3 linked regions of the Aminobacter aminovorans genome follow. The protein of the gene in region 3 binds, or shares a complex with, the protein of the main gene of each other region. Links are inferred from orthologs where the notes say so. Each region holds a gene or a part of one and is shown on either strand. Other genes may lie near its edges.

Region 1 (5,352 bases), 2.9 Mb from region 3 along the record:
CCGCCTGCTTCTGGCTGTCGATGCTCATGCCTTTGCCTTGTCCGAACGACGGCGGTGGCCGGCCGCCTCAAGTTCCGCCATCTCGCGCTTGCGGGCGCGCTGGTCGGCCAGGATCCACAGCACCAGACCTGTGATGGCGATCGCCGAGACGGCGTAAGCCGCCGTGACATAGAGGGCGTGGGCGCTCATCGGGCACCCTGGCAAGGCTTGGTCATGTCTCTGTTTCCGAGCATGTCATTCACTTAGCGGCGCGCGTGCCGCTGCGCAATCTGACGCCGCGCCGCACCGCTGTGGTTGAAGGAAACGTCATCAGTCGGTGCCCGAGCGAAGTGCTACCGCCGCTGCCAGCGGGCCGATGACGGCCAGAAACATCGTCAGCGCGCAGAGAATCAGGAATGGAGGGGTGAACGGGTCGGGGTCGTTGACAGCGCCATAGCTTGCCGTGACGCCGAAGATCAGCACCGGGATGACCAGCGGCAGCACCAGCACGGAGATCAGGAGCCCGCCGCGCGGCAGGGCGACGGCGACGGCGGCACCCGTCGCACCGATGAAGACGATGGCCGGCGTACCGACGAGCAAGGTCAGCGCCGCAGCACCGATGCCGATGGGCTCCATGTTCATGAACAGGCCGAGCAGGGGGGCTGCGATGACCAGCGGCAAAACGCTTGCCGTCCAATGCGCCAGGCATTTGACCAGCACCGTCAGCGCCAGCATGTGGCGGTCTGCGTTGAGCACCAGAAGATCGAGCGAGCCGTCCTCGCGGTCGGCCTGGAACAGCCGGTCGAGGCCGAGCAGGCTGGCGAGCAGAGCGCCGATCCAGAGAATGGCCGGGCCGATGCGAGCGAGCAGGTTGAGGTCGGGTCCGACGCCGAAGGGGATGGTGGCGATGACGGCGAGGAAGAACAGCACGCCCGTCAAGGCTCCACCGCCGGCGCGGATGCCCATGCGCAGGTCACGGAGATAGAGGGCTAGCATGGATGCCCTCCATAGATGTGCGCGGAGAAATGGTGTTCCTTCCCACCCCCCTCTGTCCTGCCGGACATCTCCCTAGCAAGGGGGGAGATCGGCAGCTTCAGCTTCGCCGGCACTCCTGTAGAGTTGGCGATTGGCAACGACCGGCCCACAGTGTGATCTCCCCCCCTGCGGGGGAGATGTCCGGCAGGACAGAGGGGGGTGCGAAGGAGCGCAGTGCTTTCAGACATGCACCCGCCCCATCTCCAGCGTCTTCACCCCCTCCAGCCCGAGCGGCAGATGCGTGGCGGCGACGACGATGCCACCCGAAGCGCAATGGCCCTGCATCAAGCCAGAAAAGCGCGCATCGGACGCCTTGTCGAGACCCGCTGTCGGCTCGTCGAGCAGCCAGACCGGGCGGTGGCTGATGAGCAGCTTGGCGATCGCGGCGCGGCGCTTCTGGCCGGTCGAGAGGTAGCCGAAGGGCAGGTGGCCGATGCCGCCCAGGCCGACATCATCGAGGGCCTCCGATATGCCGAGCTTGCCGTCGCCGCAGAAGTCACGCCAGAACTCCAGGTTCTCGCGGACGGTCAGGGCCGACTTCATCGCGTTCTGGTGGCCGAGATAATGGCAGGCGGAGGCGACCGTCGAAAACGCCTCGCCGCCGCCCTCGATGCTGATTCGTCCCGATGCATGCGGCAGGAGGCCGGCGACGACGCGCAGCAGGGTCGACTTGCCCGAGCCGTTCGGGCCGGTGACGACAAGCGCCTGGCCCTCGGCAAGCGCGAAGTCGACGCCGTCGAAAACCGTCTCTCCGCCTCGTTCACCGCTGAGACTTTCTGCGATCAGCAGCATTCTTCCCCCGTCGCCGAAACCATCTCGCTGCCGCTTTGCGTCGCAGCAAAATAGGCGAATCTCCGTCTAGAACTATTCCAATAAATTCTCTATATGCCACTCGACCATGCCAGCGGTCGGCATGGAAACAGAATTTGCGCCGAACCAGCGCACGCGCCGCCTTGAACGGCTCGGGTTGCTTGGGACCGGACAGCGGAAATGGCCGTACCCGCACCTTTGCGCGTGATTGCATGCCCATCGGAGTCCGTTCCCTTTCAGGCTGAACAGACAAGGATGGATCGCACGTGTCCAAATCACTCGACAGTTTCAATTGCCGCCGCACCCTTACCGCGGCAGGTACCGACTATGTCTATTACAGCCTCATCGAGGCTGAAAAGAACGGCCTGACCGGCATCTCGCAGCTGCCCTATTCGATGAAGGTGCTGCTGGAAAACCTGCTGCGCAACGAAGACGGCCGCACCGTCACCAAGGAAGCCATCCAGGCCGTCGCCGGCTGGCTGACCGACAAGGGCACCGCCGGCGTCGAGATCGCCTACCGCCCGGCCCGCGTGCTGATGCAGGACTTCACCGGCGTTCCGGCCGTCGTCGACCTCGCCGCCATGCGTGACGGCATCAAGACCCTCGGCGGCGACCCTGAGAAGATCAACCCGCTGGTTCCCGTCGACCTGGTCATCGACCACTCGGTCATCGTCGACGAATTCGGCACGCCGCTGGCTTTCGCCCGCAACGTCGAACTCGAATATGAGCGCAACGAAGAGCGCTACAAGTTCCTGAAGTGGGGCCAGCAGGCGTTCCGCAACTTCCGCGTCGTGCCGCCCGGCACCGGCATCTGCCACCAGGTCAACCTCGAATACCTCGCCCAGACCGTCTGGACGAACACCGAGGATGGCGTGACGACCGCCTATCCCGACACCTGCGTCGGCACCGACTCGCACACCACCATGGTCAACGGCCTGGGTGTGCTGGGCTGGGGCGTCGGCGGTATCGAGGCTGAAGCCGCGATGCTCGGCCAGCCCGTCTCGATGCTTCTGCCAGAGGTCATCGGCTTCCGCCTGACCGGCAAGCTCAAGGAGGGCGTCACCGCCACCGATCTGGTGCTGACCGTCACCCAGATGCTGCGCAAGAAGGGCGTCGTCGGCAAGTTCGTTGAGTTCTTCGGCCCTGGCCTCAGCAACATGACGCTGGCCGACCGTGCCACCATCGGCAACATGGCGCCCGAATATGGCGCGACCTGCGGCTTCTTCCCGGTCGATTCCGAGACCATCCGCTACCTCAACATGTCGGGCCGCGCCGAAAACCGCATCGCGCTCGTCGAGGAATTCTCCAAGGCGCAGGGCATGTGGCGCGACGCCTCGTCGGCCGATCCGGTTTTCACCGACCTGCTCGAACTCGACATGGCGACCGTCGTTCCCTCGATGGCCGGCCCGAAGCGTCCCGAAGGCCGCATCCCGCTCGAAGGCATCGCCTCCGGCTTCGCGACCGCTCTCGAAGCCGAGTACAAGAAGACCGTCGACCAGTCGAAGCGCTACGCCGTCGAAGGCGAGACCTTCGACCTCGGCCATGGCGATGTGGTGATCGCCGCGATCACCTCCTGCACCAACACCTCCAACCCGAGCGTGCTGATGGGTGCAGGCCTTCTCGCCCGCAACGCCAACCGCATCGGCCTGAAGCAGAAGCCTTGGGTCAAGACCTCGCTGGCGCCCGGTTCGCAGGTGGTGGCCGAGTATCTCGAGAAGTCGGGCCTGCAGAAGGAACTCGACCAGATCGGCTTCAACCTCGTCGGCTTCGGCTGCACGACCTGCATCGGCAACTCCGGCCCGCTGCCGGCGCCGATCTCCAAGACCATCAACGACAAGGGCCTGATCGGTGCGGCCGTGCTTTCGGGCAACCGCAACTTCGAAGGCCGCGTGTCGCCCGACGTGCAGGCCAACTACCTGGCCTCGCCGCCGCTGGTGGTCGCCTATGCGCTCGCCGGAACTGTCACCAAGGACCTGACCACAGAGCCGTTGGGTGAGGATCGCGACGGCAAGCCGGTTTTCCTCAGGGATATCTGGCCGACCAATGTCGAGATCGAGCAGTTCATCGCCGAAAACGTCACCCGCGAGCTGTTTGCCCGCAAATATGCCGACGTCTTCAAGGGCGACGAGAACTGGCAGAACGTGCAGGCGCCTGAGGGCCAGACCTATGCCTGGGACGACAAGTCGACCTATGTGCAGAACCCGCCCTACTTCGTCGGCATGGGGTCGAAGCCGGGTCAGATCGGCAAGATCGAGGGCGCACGCGTGCTCGGCCTGTTCGGCGACAAGATCACCACCGACCACATCTCGCCGGCCGGTTCGATCAAGGCGGCTTCGCCCGCCGGCAAGTACCTGACCGACAATGGCGTCGGCGTTGCCGACTTCAACCAGTACGGCACGCGCCGCGGCAACCACGAAGTGATGATGCGCGGCACCTTCGCCAACATCCGCATCCGTAACCACATGCTCGGCGAGAACGGCCGCGAGGGTGGCTACACCTTCCACTACCCGTCCAAGGAAGAGATGCCGATCTACGATGCTGCCATGCAGTACCGCAGCGAAGGCGTGCCGCTGGTGATCTTCGCCGGTGTCGAATACGGCAATGGCTCGTCGCGCGACTGGGCTGCCAAGGGCACCAACCTGCTGGGCGTCCGCGCCGTCATCGCCCAGTCGTTCGAGCGCATCCACCGCTCCAATCTGGTCGGCATGGGCGTCATCCCCTTCACCTTCGAGGAAGGCACGTCGTGGAAGACGCTTGGCCTCAAGGGTGACGAGCAGGTGACGATCGACGGCCTCGAGGCGATCAAGCCGCGCCAGAAGATGGTTGCCAAGATCACCTTCGCCGACGGTTCGCCGAAGGATGTTCCGATCCTCTGCCGTATCGATACGCTTGACGAGCTAGACTACTACAAGAACGGCGGCATCCTGCAGTACGTGCTGCGCGACCTCGCCGCATAAGTTCGACGCGCGATTCATGTGAAACAAACCGCCGGGCGCAAGCTCCGGCGGTTTTGTTTTGAGAAGGCGCGTTACCCCCGGCTCTCGCTTCGCTCAGGCGGGATGTCCGCGGCGGCGGCAGGTGCCAAATCTCGTCACTGCCACGCACGCTTTCGGGCGTGGGAAGGCAGCTGTCCACGCGGGATGGTGACCGAGATGCTGACAATGAGCGCGTGGGCGTTTGTGCTTTGCGAAGCAAACCTTTGGCGCCGTGATCCTTCGCACCCCCCTCTGGCCTGCCGGCCATCTCCCCCACAAGGAGGGAGATCAGGCCGTCATCTGGCCCGCAGCCAGTCGCCAAAGCCGCAAGCACGATCCTTACGACACCACAGGATGAGGGCTGCTGGCGGAGCGACTAATCTCCCTCCTTGTGGGGAGATGGCCGGCAGGCCAGAGGGGGGTGCGAAGAAATGAGACGATGCCGAAAATGGGAATGACCGCAAAACGAGCCGGAAATGGTGAGATAACTGCGCCATCAGGCCAGCATCGAGGCTCCAGTCTATCTGGAGCCTTCCCCAAGGTCGTAGAGATA
Region 2 (11,061 bases), 2.9 Mb from region 3 along the record:
CCAAGCCTCTTCGCCAAGTGCTGCCGCCACAGGCGGGATCGGGTCGTCGTCGCGCGAGGTGCCATTCTTGCGCGCGGCCCGCTGCTTCTGGATGCGGTCGTGCACATCGGCCATGAAGTCGTTGAAATGGACGCGGCGCTTGTGCTTGACCGGCACCAGCTCGAAGAACATGTCCATCAGCATGGTCTTGCCACGGCCGACGCCGCCATGGACGTAGAGCCCCTTGACGTGCTCGTGCTGCGGCTTGCGTCTGGCAAAAAGCCAGCCCAACGCGCTCGACTTGCGCGCCAGCCTCTTGTCGGAAATCTCGTCGATAAGCTTGTCCAGCGCTGCAACGATCTTAAGCTGCGCCGGGTCGTGGCGGATGTTGCCCAGCTCGACCAGATGGTCGTAACGCTGCCTGACGGTCACATGGGTCTGTAGGCCGTCACGCAGGTGCATGGCTCACTCTGGCACGAATACGAACGTCTGATGTTTGTTGCCGCGCGTCCGAGCGGACGCGCAAAAACCTATGCATGATCCGGTCGCGAAATCGAATCCGATCTTCGGCGTCATGCCTTAGCGGTTGAGCGAAATCGGCAGGCCGTTGGAGGTCTGGCCGTCGAAGCGGCCTTCGCCCGACTGATAGAGCCTGGCCAGCGGCGAGCCGGCTTCATCGAACAGGGTCAGCTGCTTGCCGGCGACGTTCCATGATTTGACGCCGTCTATCGGTGCCGGGCAGCGCAGCGGGCCGGCACGGAAGCCCTGGCCGAACTTGGTCTGCGGCGTCGCCACTTTGCAGCTCTGGCCGGAAACCGAAGCGCTCCACACGCCAGCCACGCTGGTTGCGGTGATGTCGGGTGCGTTGGCGGCGGCAGCACCACCGTCGGCGGGCAGGGCTGCGACCTGGGTCTGTGCCGGGGCGGCCGGGAACTGCGAGGCGCCAGCGGCACCCGGTGCCGAGGGTGGCGGCAGCTGGCCACTGGTCACCGTGCCGGCGGGTGCCGCAGGCAGCGGGGCCGGCTGGGTGTCCATCGAGGAAAGGCGCGTGCTGTTACAGCCGGCTGCCGCCAGAAGCGCCACCAGCGATGCGGCCAGCAGGCCGGTTTTCGAAAAAGCCATTGCATTCCCTCCGTGGGGCAGTTCTGGGGGCGCCCCCGCGCGATCGACAGTTCGCCTCTAAAGCGGCGAAGTTGGCAGAATTTCAACCTGATATGGTTAAAATAGGGTTTGCGTATGAAATTGTTGCAAAATTGTCTCAATAGGCCAGCGTGGCGCGAGACTGGTAATTCGGCGATGTTTCCGCCATATAGGCCCCAAACAGCCGCGAGACTTACCGACCATGGCCATTGAGGCCCCTTTCGCCAAGATGAACGGGCTCGGCAACGACATTATCGTTGCCGACATGCGCGGCCGCGCGGATCGCGTTATGCCTGCCGCGGCGATTGCGCTGGCGGCCGATCCGGCGACCAAGTTCGACCAGATCATGGCGATCCACGACCCGCGCACGCCGGGTACGGTCAACTACATCGAGATCATCAATTCCGACGGCACCCACGCCCAGGCCTGCGGCAACGGCACGCGCTGCGTCGTGCAGGCGCTTGCCGCCGAAACCGGGCAGAAGGTGTTCACCTTCGAGACCATCGCCGGCATCCTAAATGCCGAAGAACATGAGGACGGGTCGATTTCCGTCGACATGGGCATTCCGCGCTTTGGCTGGCAGGACATTCCGCTTGCCGAGGAGTTCCGTGACACGCGCGCCATCGAGCTGCAGATCGGGCCGATCGACGCGCCTGTACTGCATTCGCCATCGGTTGCCTCGATGGGTAATCCCCACGCCATCTTCTGGGTCGACAACGACGTCTGGTCCTACGACCTCGACCGTTTCGGTCCGCTGCTCGAAAACCATCCGATCTTCCCCGAGCGCGCCAACATCTCGATCGCCCAGGTGACCTCGACCGAGACGCTCAACCTGCGCACCTGGGAACGTGGCGCCGGCCTGACGTTGGCTTGCGGCTCGGCTACCTGTGCTGCCGCCGTTTCCGCCGCGCGCACCGGCCGCACCGGTCGTAGCGTGACCGTTACCGTGCCGAGCGGCGGGACGCTGAAGATCGACTGGCGCGCCGACGACCACGTCGTCATGACCGGCCCGGCCGAATGGGAATTCTCCGGCAGCTTCAACCCGGCCACCGGCGCCTGGCGCCGCGACCAGCAGGACGTCGCCTGATGGCGGTCGACGTCGTTACCTTCGGCTGCCGCCTCAACACCTATGAGTCAGAGGTGGTGAAGCGCGAGGCCAAGGCCGCAGGCCTTGATGAACTCAAGGGTGGCGCGGTCATCTTCAATACCTGCGCGGTGACGAGCGAAGCTGTGCGCCAGGCCAAGCAGTCGATCCGCAAGGCGCGGCGCGAAAACCCGGACGCACGCATCATCGTTACCGGTTGCGCCGCCCAGACCGACCCTGCGGCCTTTGCCGGCATGGCCGAGGTCGACCTGGTGCTCGGCAACGAGGAAAAGCTCAAGGCGCACAACTACCGGGCGCTGCCCGACTTCGGCGTCAACGATTTCGAGAAGGCCCGCGTCAACGACATCTTTTCCGTGCGCGAGACGGCTGGCCATCTGGTCGATGCCATCGAGGGCCGCGCGCGTGCCTTCGTGCAGGTCCAGAACGGTTGCGACCATCGCTGCACCTTCTGCATCATTCCTTACGGCCGCGGCAATTCTCGCTCGGTGCCGATGGGCGCGGTGGTCGAGCAGATCAAGCGTCTCGCCGGCAACGGTTATGCCGAGGTGGTGCTGTCGGGCGTCGACATGACCAGCTATGGCGCCGACCTGCCCGGCGCACCGCGTCTGGGCAAGCTGGTCAAGACCATCCTGCGCCAGGTGCCTGATGTGCAGCGCCTGCGTCTGTCCTCGATCGATTCGATCGAGGCCGACGAGGACCTGCTCGAGGCGGTCGCCACAGAGGCGCGGCTGATGCCGCATCTGCATCTGTCGCTGCAGTCGGGCGACGACATGATCCTGAAGCGCATGAAGCGCCGCCACCTGCGCGACCAGTCGATCAAGTTTTGCGCCGATGTGCGCAAGCTTCGCCCCGACATCGTCTTCGGCGCCGACATCATCGCCGGCTTCCCGACCGAGACCGACGAGATGTTCGAGAATTCGATCCGTGTCGTCGAGGAGTGCGGTCTGACCCATCTCCACGTTTTCCCGTTCAGCCCGCGCGAGGGCACGCCCGCCGCGCGCATGCCGCAGGTCCGGCGCGAGATCGTCAAGCAGCGCGCCGCCCGCCTGCGCGCCGCCGGTGACGTCAATTATGCGCGCCATCTCGAAAGCCTCAAGGGCTCGTGCCAGAAGGTACTTGTCGAGCGCGAGGGGCTCGGCCGGACGGAAGGTTTTACGCTCGTTGCGCTCGATCAGGGTGCTGCGGGCGAAATCATAGAGGTCGACATTGCCGGACATGACGGCGAGCGGCTTGTAGCGGCACCGGCCGCCGCGCGCGCGGCCTGACGAAAGCGACCGCATGGCATTCGGGTTCATCAAGAAAGTTTTCTCCTTCGGAAAGAAGGAGACGGTCGAGCCACCGGCCGAGAATGAAGTGCTGCCGCCGCTGAATTTTGATGCGCTGGAAGCGCTCAAGCCGGCCGAGGAAATCCCGGTTGCTGCGGAAGCGCCTGACGTCGCCGATGCGCCTGCCGCCCTCGCCGAGGAGCCGAAGCCGGAACCTGCACCGGTAACACCGCCCGCGCCACCAGTCGTTCCCGAGCCCAAGCCGGCCGAGCGACCGGTGCCGGTCGAGCCCACACCGCAGCCTGTCCCGCAGGAAGAGCCAAAGCCCGAGCCCGTACCGGACGTTCCGGCGCCCGAGCCAGAGCAGCCTGCCGAGCGGCCGACGCCTGCGCCAAGCCCTGTCGAACCCGAACCCGCGCCAGCAGAAGTTCCGGTCCCGCCGGAGCCGTTGACGCCCGAACTGCCCGAGGAAATCCCCGCCCAGCCGGTGCCCGCGGCGCCGGAGCCGGCGATGCGCGGCCCTGAAACGGAGCCGGTTGTCGAAGAACCCGTCGTCGAAGCGCTGCAGCCGGCAGAGCCTGTGGCTGAGGCACGTCCCGTCGATCCTGTCATCGAGGAAGCTGCGCCAGCCGAAGTGGCTGAACCAGTCGCAACAGCGGTCGAGGCAGGGCAGCCGGTTGCCGCGCTGCGCGAAATCGTTTCCGAGCCTGCAGCTCTCGTGCCCGCTCCCGTGGAACCAGCACCTGCAGCGGAGCCAAAGCCGTCCGCAGGCAAGGTCACCGTCCAAAAGAAGGTCGAGCAGAAGGCCGAGGTCGTGGACGTGGCGGTGCCTGCGCCGCGGCAAAGCTGGTTCCAGCGCCTGCGCCAGGGCCTGTCGCGCTCGTCCAAGGAACTGTCCGGCAACATTGCCGGCATCTTCACCAAGCGAAAGCTGGACGAAGACACGCTTCAGGACCTCGAAGACGTGCTCATCCGCGCCGATCTCGGCGTCGAGACCGCGCTTCGCGTCACCGACGCGCTGGCGTCGAGCCGCTATGGCAAGGACGTCTCCGACCACGAGGTCCGCTCGATCATGGCGGTCGAGGTGGAGAAGGTGCTGCAGCCGGTGGCGCTGCCGCTGGAGCTCGACCTGTCGCACAAGCCGCATGTCATCCTTGTCGTCGGCGTCAATGGTACCGGCAAGACCACGACCATCGGCAAGCTTGCCGCCAAGCTGACCGAGGGCGGGCTGTCTGTCATGCTCGCCGCCGGCGACACTTTCCGTGCTGCAGCCATCGAGCAGCTGAAGATCTGGGGCGAGCGGACGAAATCGCCCGTCATCGCCACCAAGCTCGGCGCGGATGCAGCGGGACTTGCCTATGATGCCTTCGAACAGGCCAAGGCCGCCGGCTCGGACGTGTTGATCATCGACACGGCCGGCCGCCTGCAGAACAAGACCGAACTGATGGCCGAGCTCGAAAAGATCGTGCGCGTGCTCGGCAAGCTCGATCCCGAAGCGCCGCACACGGTGCTGCAGACCGTCGACGCCACCACCGGCCAGAATGCGCTCAACCAGGTCGAGATCTTCCGCAATGTCGCAGGTGTGAACGGCCTGGTCATGACCAAGCTCGACGGCACGGCGCGCGGCGGTATTTTGGTCGCAATCGCCGCCAAACATAAGCTGCCGGTCTATTTCATCGGCGTCGGCGAGCAGGTCGACGATCTCGAACCCTTTTCGGCAAGCGATTTCGCCAAGGCGATCGCAGGAGTCGCCTGATTCATGAACGCACCCATCCTCGAACGCGATCCTTCCGACCCGAAAACCAAGAAGGAAGAAGTCAGCCCGCTGCTCAAGCTGGTGCTGGAACTTGGGCCGCTGGTGGTGTTCTTCTTTGCCAATGCGCGCGGCGAATGGCTTGCGTCGCGCTTCCCGACGCTGGCCGAGCTCGGCGGACCGATCTTCATCGCCACCGGCCTGTTTATGGCGGCAACGGCGATTGCGCTGGCTGCCTCGTGGCTGCTGACACGCTCGCTGCCGATCATGCCGCTGATTTCCGGCATCGTCGTCTTCGTCTTCGGCGCGCTGACGCTGTATCTGCAGGACGACGTCTTCATCAAGATGAAGCCGACAATCGTCAATACGCTGTTTGGTGCCATCCTGCTGGGGGGGCTGTGGTTCGGCAAGTCGTTGCTCGGCTACGTCTTTGCTTCCGCCTTCCGCCTCGATGCCGAAGGCTGGCGCAAGCTGACCTTTCGCTGGGGCCTGTTCTTCCTGTTTCTTGCCGTGGTCAACGAGGTTGTTTGGCGGTCTTTTTCGACCGACACCTGGGTGGCTTTCAAGGTCTGGGGCATCATGCCGATAACCTTGCTCTTCACTTTCAGCCAGATGCCGCTCATCATGCGCCATTCACTGGAAGAACATAAGTAAGAGGTCATCATGGAGTTCATCGCCGACCGCGAAGCGCTGCGTCAACATTACCGCGCGCCCGGCGACGGCGCGGTGAGGAAGGAACTCCGCCGCCTCGACCATCATGCCAAGGGCTTCCTGGCGCGCAGCCCATTCGTGCTGATCGGCTCGGCCGACGACAAGGGCAACGCCGATGTTACGCCCAAGGGCGACAAGCCGGGTTTCGTCGCCATCCTCGACGATGCCACCATCGCCATTCCCGACCGCCCGGGCAACAATCGGCTCGACACGCTCGAAAACGTGCTCGTCAACCCGGCTGTCGGCCTGCTGTTTCTGATCCCGGGCATGAACGAGACATTGCGCATCAATGGCGATGCACGACTGACCGCCGACCCGGGCCTGCGCGAGCGGCTCGCTGCCGAGGGCAAGCCGCCGGTCACCGTCATGGTCGTCGCCATCAAGGCGGTCTACATGCATTGCGCCAAGGCGTTCATGCGCTCCGAGCTTTGGGCACCTGCCAGCTGGCCTGACCGCGACACCTTGCCGACGCTCGGACAGATCCTGCGCGACCAGCTGGCGCTTGCCGACAATGCCGAAACGCTCGACCGCTCGCTGGACGAGTCCTACCGCAAGAGCATGTGGTAGGTTTCGACGGACACGAATCGTCCGACGTTTGGCGGCCTGCGTTGATGAGTATCCTCGCCATTTCCGGCAGCCTGCGGGCTGCCTCCACCAACAATGCGCTTGTTGCTGCCTTGGCGCGCATTGCGCCACCTGGTTGCCATCTCCGCGTTTATGATGGGCTTGGCCGCCTGCCGATTTTCAATCCCGATGACGAGGGTGAACGCACGCCGCAGGAGGTGACTGCGCTCATCGATGCCGTTACGCGAGCCGACGGCGTGATCGTCTCTTGTCCTGAATACGCCCATGGCGTGCCTGGCGGACTGAAGAACGCGCTGGACTGGCTGGTTTCACGCGACGCAGCCGTCGGCAAGCCTGCGATGCAGGTTCATGCCTCGCCGCGCTCGCATTTTGCCCGCAACGCCCTTGCCGAGATCATGAAAACGATGTCCTTCGACCTCTTTGACGGGCAAGACCTGACCATCGCGCTGCTCGGCAAGAGGCCGCAGGAGATGGACGAGATTCTCGCCGACGCTGTCACCATCGAATCGATGCGGGACGCTTTGTCGGCGTTCTCCAACTTTGTTCGTACTCGTTAACTCGTTATGCGCGCTGTGCATTGCTGCGTTGCAGCATCTTATTTTGCGGCGCAGCGGTTCCTATGTCATGTTCGGATCGATCAGGGAGGTCTGTTCAAGCCGCATTGGGCGGCAGACGAAAGGAACGCAAGATGTTGTTCGACAACCTTCTGACCCGCGCGCGTCAGAGCGCCGCCAAGCGCAAGCAGTACAAGCGCCTTGTTGCCGAGATCGACGGCTTCTCGGGTCGCGACCTGGCCGACATGCGCGCCGACCGCAGCGAGATGCTGTTCCAGGCCTACAAGCAGGTCTACGGCTAAGCCCGGGCCAAAACTTCCGGCCGGTGTCCGACCGGCCGTTGCGACAAGGGCGCCAGGGCCCCCCAAAGGGGATGCCGCAAGCGCCTTTTCTCTTTCCGGCAGTCGGGACTGCGGCCCGCTTCGGCTCAGTGCACTGGCGTTGTCGCCGCCGCGCGGCCGTGTGACTGCTTCAGCCAGTAGCCGAAGATTGCCGCCGTGATGAAGGCGATCAGCCCGTAGATCGCTGCCGGAACCGCCATCGTTGCGTTGTTCAGCAACAGCGGGCTCAGCGCAATGGCGATCGCCAGCGTGCCGTTGTGAATGCCGATCTCCATGCCGATCGCGGTTGCCTGGCGCTTTTCGATGCCGGCGGCACGCGGCACGAAGTAGCCGACGCCGAGACTGACGAGATTGAAGGCAAGGGCTGCCAGGCCGACGATCGGGCCCCAGGCCTTGAGCGTTTCCCACTCCTGGACAAGTGCTACGGCAACCACCGCAAACAGGAACAGCATCGAGAAGATCTTCACCGGCCGCGCCATGCGTTCGGCGAAGGCCGGGAAGCGGCTGCGCAGCCACATGCCGATCAGCACCGGGCCGAGCACGATGACGAATACCTGCATCACCTTGGCGAATTGCAGAGGGATCGCCTGGTCGCCCGACATGAATTGCATGAGCGACCAGTTGACGATCAGTGGCAGGGTCAGGATCGATAGCGCCGAGTTGATCGCCGTCAGCGTGATGTTGAGCGCGACGTCGCCGTCGGCCAGGTGGCTGTAGAGATTGGCCGAGGTGCCGCCCGGGCTTGCTGCCAGAAGCATCATGCCGACCGCAAGCGCCGGCTCGAGGCCAAAGACATAGATCAGCCCGAGACACGCCAGCGGCAGGATGACGGTCTGGCAGATCAGCGCGACGACCACCGCCTTGGGCTTTTGCAGAACGTTTCTGAAGTCCTCGACCGTCAGTGATAGGCCGAGGCCGAGCATGATGACGCCGAGCGCCAACGGCAGAAATATGATGAGCGCGGAACTGTCTTGCATCTACGCCTCCCCCAAACGGCCGCTTGCTGCGCCGTCACGACGCATCTCTCCCTAGCGGTTGTATGAAAACGTAGTGCAAATCCCGATGATTCGCACGCAGGGCGCGAAGCGGCTTCATCAGTCGCTATTGAGCCGCGAGTGCCTTCTCGATTTCGGGCATCAGCGTCGTGGTCACCGCGTCCGGCGACAGCGGGCCGACATGCTTGAAGGCAACCTTTCCGTCCTTGCCGATGAGGAAGGTTTCCGGCACGCCATAGACGCCCCAGTCGATTGCCGTGCGGCCGTTCTGGTCGACCCCGATCGCCTTGTAGGGGCTGCCGAGATCACCAAGAAAGCGGCGGGCGTTCTCGGGCTTGTCCTTGTAGTTCAGCCCGGCGATCGAAAAACGCTGATCTTTCGACAACTCGAGCAGCACCGGGTGCTCCTCGCGGCATGGCGCGCACCACGATGCCCAGACATTGACCAGCGTTACCTTGCCGGTGAAGTCGGCCGAGTCCAGACCGGGAACCTGCATGCCTTCGAGTGGCGGAAGTTCGGTCTTCGGTGCGGTCTGGCCGATCAGCGCCGAGGGTACTGCGGTGAGGTCGCGGCCGGACAGCAGCTGCGCCAGGAACAGGCCGGCGAGTGCCAGGAAAATCAGCAGCGGCAACAGGACCATGAGCCTGCGCGGACGCGCCGCCTGCTTCTGGCTGTCGATGCTCATGCCTTTGCCTTGTCCGAACGACGGCGGTGGCCGGCCGCCTCAAGTTCCGCCATCTCGCGCTTGCGGGCGCGCTGGTCGGCCAGGATCCACAGCACCAGACCTGTGATGGCGATCGCCGAGACGGCGTAAGCCGCCGTGACATAGAGGGCGTGGGCGCTCATCGGGCACCCTGGCAAGGCTTGGTCATGTCTCTGTTTCCGAGCATGTCATTCACTTAGCGGCGCGCGTGCCGCTGCGCAATCTGACGCCGCGCCGCACCGCTGTGGTTGAAGGAAACGTCATCAGTCGGTGCCCGAGCGAAGTGCTACCGCCGCTGCCAGCGGGCCGATGACGGCCAGAAACATCGTCAGCGCGCAGAGAATCAGGAATGGAGGGGTGAACGGGTCGGGGTCGTTGACAGCGCCATAGCTTGCCGTGACGCCGAAGATCAGCACCGGGATGACCAGCGGCAGCACCAGCACGGAGATCAGGAGCCCGCCGCGCGGCAGGGCGACGGCGACGGCGGCACCCGTCGCACCGATGAAGACGATGGCCGGCGTACCGACGAGCAAGGTCAGCGCCGCAGCACCGATGCCGATGGGCTCCATGTTCATGAACAGGCCGAGCAGGGGGGCTGCGATGACCAGCGGCAAAACGCTTGCCGTCCAATGCGCCAGGCATTTGACCAGCACCGTCAGCGCCAGCATGTGGCGGTCTGCGTTGAGCACCAGAAGATCGAGCGAGCCGTCCTCGCGGTCGGCCTGGAACAGCCGGTCGAGGCCGAGCAGGCTGGCGAGCAGAGCGCCGATCCAGAGAATGGCCGGGCCGATGCGAGCGAGCAGGTTGAGGTCGGGTCCGACGCCGAAGGGGATGGTGGCGATGACGGCGAGGAAGAACAGCACGCCCGTCAAGGCTCCACCGCCGGCGCGGATGCCCATGCGCAGGTCACGGAGATAGAGGGCTAGCATGGATGCCCTCCATAGATGTGCGCGGAGAAATGGTGTTCCTTCCCACCCCCCTCTGTCCTGCCGGACATCTCCCTAGCAAGGGGGGAGATCGGCAGCTTCAGCTTCGCCGGCACTCCTGTAGAGTTGGCGATTGGCAACGACCGGCCCACAGTGTGATCTCCCCCCCTGCGGGGGAGATGTCCGGCAGGACAGAGGGGGGTGCGAAGGAGCGCAGTGCTTTCAGACATGCACCCGCCCCATCTCCAGCGTCTTCACCCCCTCCAGCCCGAGCGGCAGATGCGTGGCGGCGACGACGATGCCACCCGAAGCGCAATGGCCCTGCATCAAGCCAGAAAAGCGCGCATCGGACGCCTTGTCGAGACCCGCTGTCGGCTCGTCGAGCAGCCAGACCGGGCGGTGGCTGATGAGCAGCTTGGCGATCGCGGCGCGGCGCTTCTGGCCGGTCGAGAGGTAGCCGAAGGGCAGGTGGCCGATGCCGCCCAGGCCGACATCATCGAGGGCCTCCGATATGCCGAGCTTGCCGTCGCCGCAGAAGTCACGCCAGAACTCCAGGTTCTCGCGGACGGTCAGGGCCGACTTCATCGCGTTCTGGTGGCCGAGATAATGGCAGGCGGAGGCGACCGTCGAAAACGCCTCGCCGCCGCCCTCGATGCTGATTCGTCCCGATGCATGCGGCAGGAGGCCGGCGACGACGCGCAGCAGGGTCGACTTGCCCGAGCCGTTCGGGCCGGTGACGACAAGCGCCTGGCCCTCGGCAAGCGCGAAGTCGACGCCGTCGAAAACCGTCTCTCCGCCTCGTTCACCGCTGAGACTTTCTGCGATCAGCAGCATTCTTCCCCCGTCGCCGAAACCATCTCGCTGCCGCTTTGCGTCGCAGCAAAATAGGCGAATCTCCGTCTAGAACTATTCCAATAAATTCTCTATATGCCACTCGACCATGCCAGCGGTCGGCATGGAAACAGAATTTGCGCCGAACCAGCGCACGCGCCGCCTTGAACGGC
Region 3 (3,054 bases):
AGTTCCCCAATTCGGGGCAGGGCGTCACCGACGTCTCCTTCGAGGTGCACGCCGGCCAGACCATCGCCATCGTCGGCCCGACCGGTGCCGGCAAGACGACGCTGATCAACCTCTTGCAGCGTGTGCATACGCCGCAGAATGGCCGCATCCTGATCGACGGTATCGACACCCGCACGGTCACCAAGAAGTCGCTGCGCCATTCGATCGCCACCGTCTTCCAGGACGCCGGACTGCTCAACCGCTCGATCGAGGACAACATCCGCGTCGGCCGCGCCAGCGCGAGCTACGAGGAAGTGCATGCTGCCGCGACCGCGGCTGCCGCGCAGGACTTCATCCTGTCCAAGAGCGAAGGCTACGACACCAATGTCGGCGAGCGTGGCGGCCAGCTGTCCGGCGGCGAGCGCCAGCGTATCGCCATTGCCCGCGCCATCCTCAAGAGCGCGCCGATCCTGGTGCTCGACGAGGCGACGAGCGCGCTCGACGTCGAGACCGAGAACCGGGTCAAGGACGCCATCGACATGCTGCGCGACGGTCGTACGACCTTCATCATCGCGCACCGGCTGAGCACGGTTCGAGACGCCGACCTTGTGGTGTTCATGGATCGCGGCCATGTCGTCGAGATGGGCGGCTTCAACGAGCTGTCGACCCGCAACGGCCGCTTTGCAGCACTGCTGCGCGCTGGCGGCCTGCTCAATGACGAGGAAGTCCGTCGCGTCACCCATGTCGAGGCTGCGGCCTAGTCTTTACCTGAAACCGGATCCGGACGGGGCGCCTTGGCGCCCCGTTTGCGTTTGGCCGCGACGCTGGAACCGATTGCGAAGACGAGCGCCCAAGGCTATTTAGCGTCCATGACACAGACGACCTCGCAGGCTTGGCGTTTCAGCGACCTGGCCAATCCGACCCGCTTCATCTCGCTGGTCGACAAGATCGTGCCCTGGCTTGGCGGCGCCTCAGTGTTGGTGCTGGCGATCGGGCTTTATCTGGCCTTTGCCGCACCGGCGGATTTCCAGCAGGGCATCACCGTCCGCATCATGTATATCCACGTGCCTTTCGCCTGGCTCGCCATGATGTGCTACTCGGTCATGGCCGTTTCGGCCCTGGGAACGCTGGTCTGGCGTCATCCGCTCGCCGACGTCGCCCTGAAGTCGGCGGCACCGGTCGGCGCTGTCTTCACCGCACTGGCGCTGCTTACCGGCTCGATCTGGGGCAAGCCGATGTGGGGCACCTGGTGGGTCTGGGATGCCCGGCTGACCTCGGTATTCGTGCTTTTCCTGATGTATCTCGGCATCATCGCACTCACCCGCGCACTCGACGATCCCGCGCGTTCGGCGCGCGCCGCCGCCGTCATCACGCTGGTCGGCTTCATCAACATCCCGATCATCAAGTTCTCGGTCGAATGGTGGAACACGTTGCATCAGCCGGCATCGGTGTTCCGGATGGACGGTCCGACCATCGATCCGAGCATGCTCTGGCCCCTCATGACCATGGCGTTTGGCTTTACCCTTCTGTTCTTCACTCTGCATCTAATGGCGATGCGCACCGAGATCTGGCGCCGCCGCGTCGTCGCCATGCGCCAGATTGCTGCCCGGAGGGCCGAGCGCCAGCAGGCCTGACGGCTCCTTGAAGGAAGGAAGACATGATGTGGCCCGATCATCGAATTCTTGATCTTCTGGGCCTCGAGCTTCCGATCTTGCAGGCGCCGATGGCCGGTCCCGTCGATTCCGAAATGGTGATCGCGGTCTCCGAGGCAGGTGGCCTCGGCGCGCTGCCCTGCGCGTTGATGACGCCTGACAAGGCGCGGACGGAACTCGGCATCATCAGGCAGCGCACAGCAAGGCCGATCAACGTCAATTTCTTCTGCCACACGCCGCCGCAAGAGGACCTGGCCCGCGAGGCGGCTTGGAAACAGCGGCTCGAGCCGTATTATCTCGAGCTCGGCCTCGACCCCAAGGCGCCGATGCCGCGCTCGGCGCGCGCGCCTTTCGACGACACCTTCTGCGACATCGTCGAGGAGTTCCGGCCGGAGGTGGTGAGTTTCCATTTCGGCCTGCCGGATGCCGCCTTGCTCGATCGCGTCAAGGCGACGGGCGCCAAGGTGCTGTCGTCGGCAACGACGGCCGACGAGGCGGTGTGGCTTGAGGCGAGGGGCTGCGATGCGATCATCGCGCAAGGTGCCGAGGCCGGCGGCCATCGCGGCATCTTCCTGACCGATAATATCGCCAACCAGCCCGGCACTTTCGCCCTGGTGCCGCAGGTGGTCGACGCGGTCAAGCTGCCTGTCATCGCCACGGGCGGCATTGCCGATGCGCGCGGCATCGTCGCTGCCTTTGCCCTCGGCGCGTCGGCGGTGCAGGTCGGCACCGCCTATCTGTTCTGCCCCGAGGCCAAGGTGGCAGCACCGCACAAGGCGGCATTGCGTTCGGCCAAGGACGACCATACCGCGCTGACCAATCTGTTCACCGGCCGGCCGGCGCGCGGCATCGTCAACCGCATCATGCGCGAGGTCGGCCCGCTGTCTGAGGACGCGCCGGCATTCCCGCTGGCAGGCGGGGCTTTGGCGCCGCTGCGTGCGGCGTCGGAACCGAAAGGATCGGGTGACTTCATGTCATTGTGGTCGGGGCAGGCGGCGCGGCTGGGCCGCGACATGCCGGCGGCCGACCTGACGCGCGCCCTTGCCGCGGAAACACAAGCTCTGCTTTCGCGCTTCGGCCGCTAGCGCAATTCCAGGAAAAGTGTGCAGCGGTGTTCCGTCCGGAATTGCGCAAAACAAAAAGATAGAAGCTCCGCTGCAAAAGCGAAGCCTTCATTGCGGCAGTTGGAGATCAAGCTACCGGCGTTTGAGGATCACTGACCGCTCTTCCCTAATTCCGTCATCGGCAGACGGGTCCGGAAATGCGACTACAAAAGCCTTGAGAAGAATGTCTCCGTCTGGCTCGTTTAGCCATTCGGCGCTATCCCCGACGTCGAAGTAGACACCATCTTCCGAGAAGCCGAATGTATCGCCGACGGGGAAGGGAGCCCGCCGTCGAATTGCCGCAGCATGAACATCCCACG

What was found.
Region 1: the proteins of DY201_RS19045 (region 3) and ccmA are in contact, whole or in part, in a solved structure (PDB 8CE8), measured with the Escherichia coli proteins. The link is inferred for Aminobacter aminovorans from one-to-one orthologs.
Region 2: the proteins of DY201_RS19045 (region 3) and ccmB are in contact, whole or in part, in a solved structure (PDB 8CE8), measured with the Escherichia coli proteins. The link is inferred for Aminobacter aminovorans from one-to-one orthologs.

What each region holds. Positions count from the first base shown.
Region 1 is NZ_UFSM01000001.1:921,887-927,238, forward strand. Bases 1-2,988 are described here. They hold ccmA (heme ABC exporter ATP-binding protein CcmA), read right to left. Parts: upstream 1,807-2,988; coding sequence 1,195-1,806; downstream 1-1,194. Other genes in these bases: DY201_RS04460 (DsbE family thiol:disulfide interchange protein), read right to left, coding at 1-28; ccmD (heme exporter protein CcmD), read right to left, coding at 25-189; ccmB (heme exporter protein CcmB), read right to left, coding at 310-975; acnA (aconitate hydratase AcnA), read left to right, coding at 2,091-2,988. In the rest of the region: more of acnA, read left to right, coding at 2,989-4,781; DY201_RS04490 (GNAT family N-acetyltransferase), read right to left, coding at 5,320-5,352. UniProt on the Escherichia coli protein: Part of the ABC transporter complex CcmAB involved in the biogenesis of c-type cytochromes; once thought to export heme, this seems not to be the case, but its exact role is uncertain. Responsible for energy coupling to the transport system.
Region 2 is NZ_UFSM01000001.1:912,802-923,862, forward strand. The notes cover bases 8,228-11,061. They hold ccmB (heme exporter protein CcmB), read right to left. Parts: upstream 10,061-11,061; coding sequence 9,395-10,060; downstream 8,228-9,394. Other genes in these bases: DY201_RS04455 (bile acid:sodium symporter family protein), read right to left, coding at 8,228-8,410; DY201_RS04460 (DsbE family thiol:disulfide interchange protein), read right to left, coding at 8,535-9,113; ccmD (heme exporter protein CcmD), read right to left, coding at 9,110-9,274; ccmA (heme ABC exporter ATP-binding protein CcmA), read right to left, coding at 10,280-10,891. Outside these bases: cell division protein ZapE, read right to left, coding at 1-441; DY201_RS04420 (AprI/Inh family metalloprotease inhibitor), read right to left, coding at 559-1,101; dapF (diaminopimelate epimerase), read left to right, coding at 1,322-2,206; tRNA (N(6)-L-threonylcarbamoyladenosine(37)-C(2))-methylthiotransferase MtaB, read left to right, coding at 2,206-3,489; signal recognition particle-docking protein FtsY, read left to right, coding at 3,503-5,245; DY201_RS04440 (septation protein A), read left to right, coding at 5,249-5,896; DY201_RS04445 (pyridoxamine 5'-phosphate oxidase family protein), read left to right, coding at 5,906-6,520; DY201_RS04450 (NADPH-dependent FMN reductase), read left to right, coding at 6,562-7,095; DY201_RS28910 (hypothetical protein), read left to right, coding at 7,227-7,394; more of DY201_RS04455, read right to left, coding at 7,520-8,227. UniProt on the Escherichia coli protein: Required for the export of heme to the periplasm for the biogenesis of c-type cytochromes.
Region 3 is NZ_UFSM01000001.1:3,861,058-3,864,111, reverse strand. Bases 1-2,730 are described here. They hold DY201_RS19045 (heme ABC transporter permease), read left to right. Parts: upstream 1-848; coding sequence 849-1,613; downstream 1,614-2,730. Other genes in these bases: DY201_RS19040 (NAD(P)H-dependent flavin oxidoreductase), read left to right, coding at 1,640-2,716; DY201_RS19050 (glucan ABC transporter ATP-binding protein/ permease), read left to right, coding at 1-740. UniProt on the Escherichia coli protein: Required for the export of heme to the periplasm for the biogenesis of c-type cytochromes.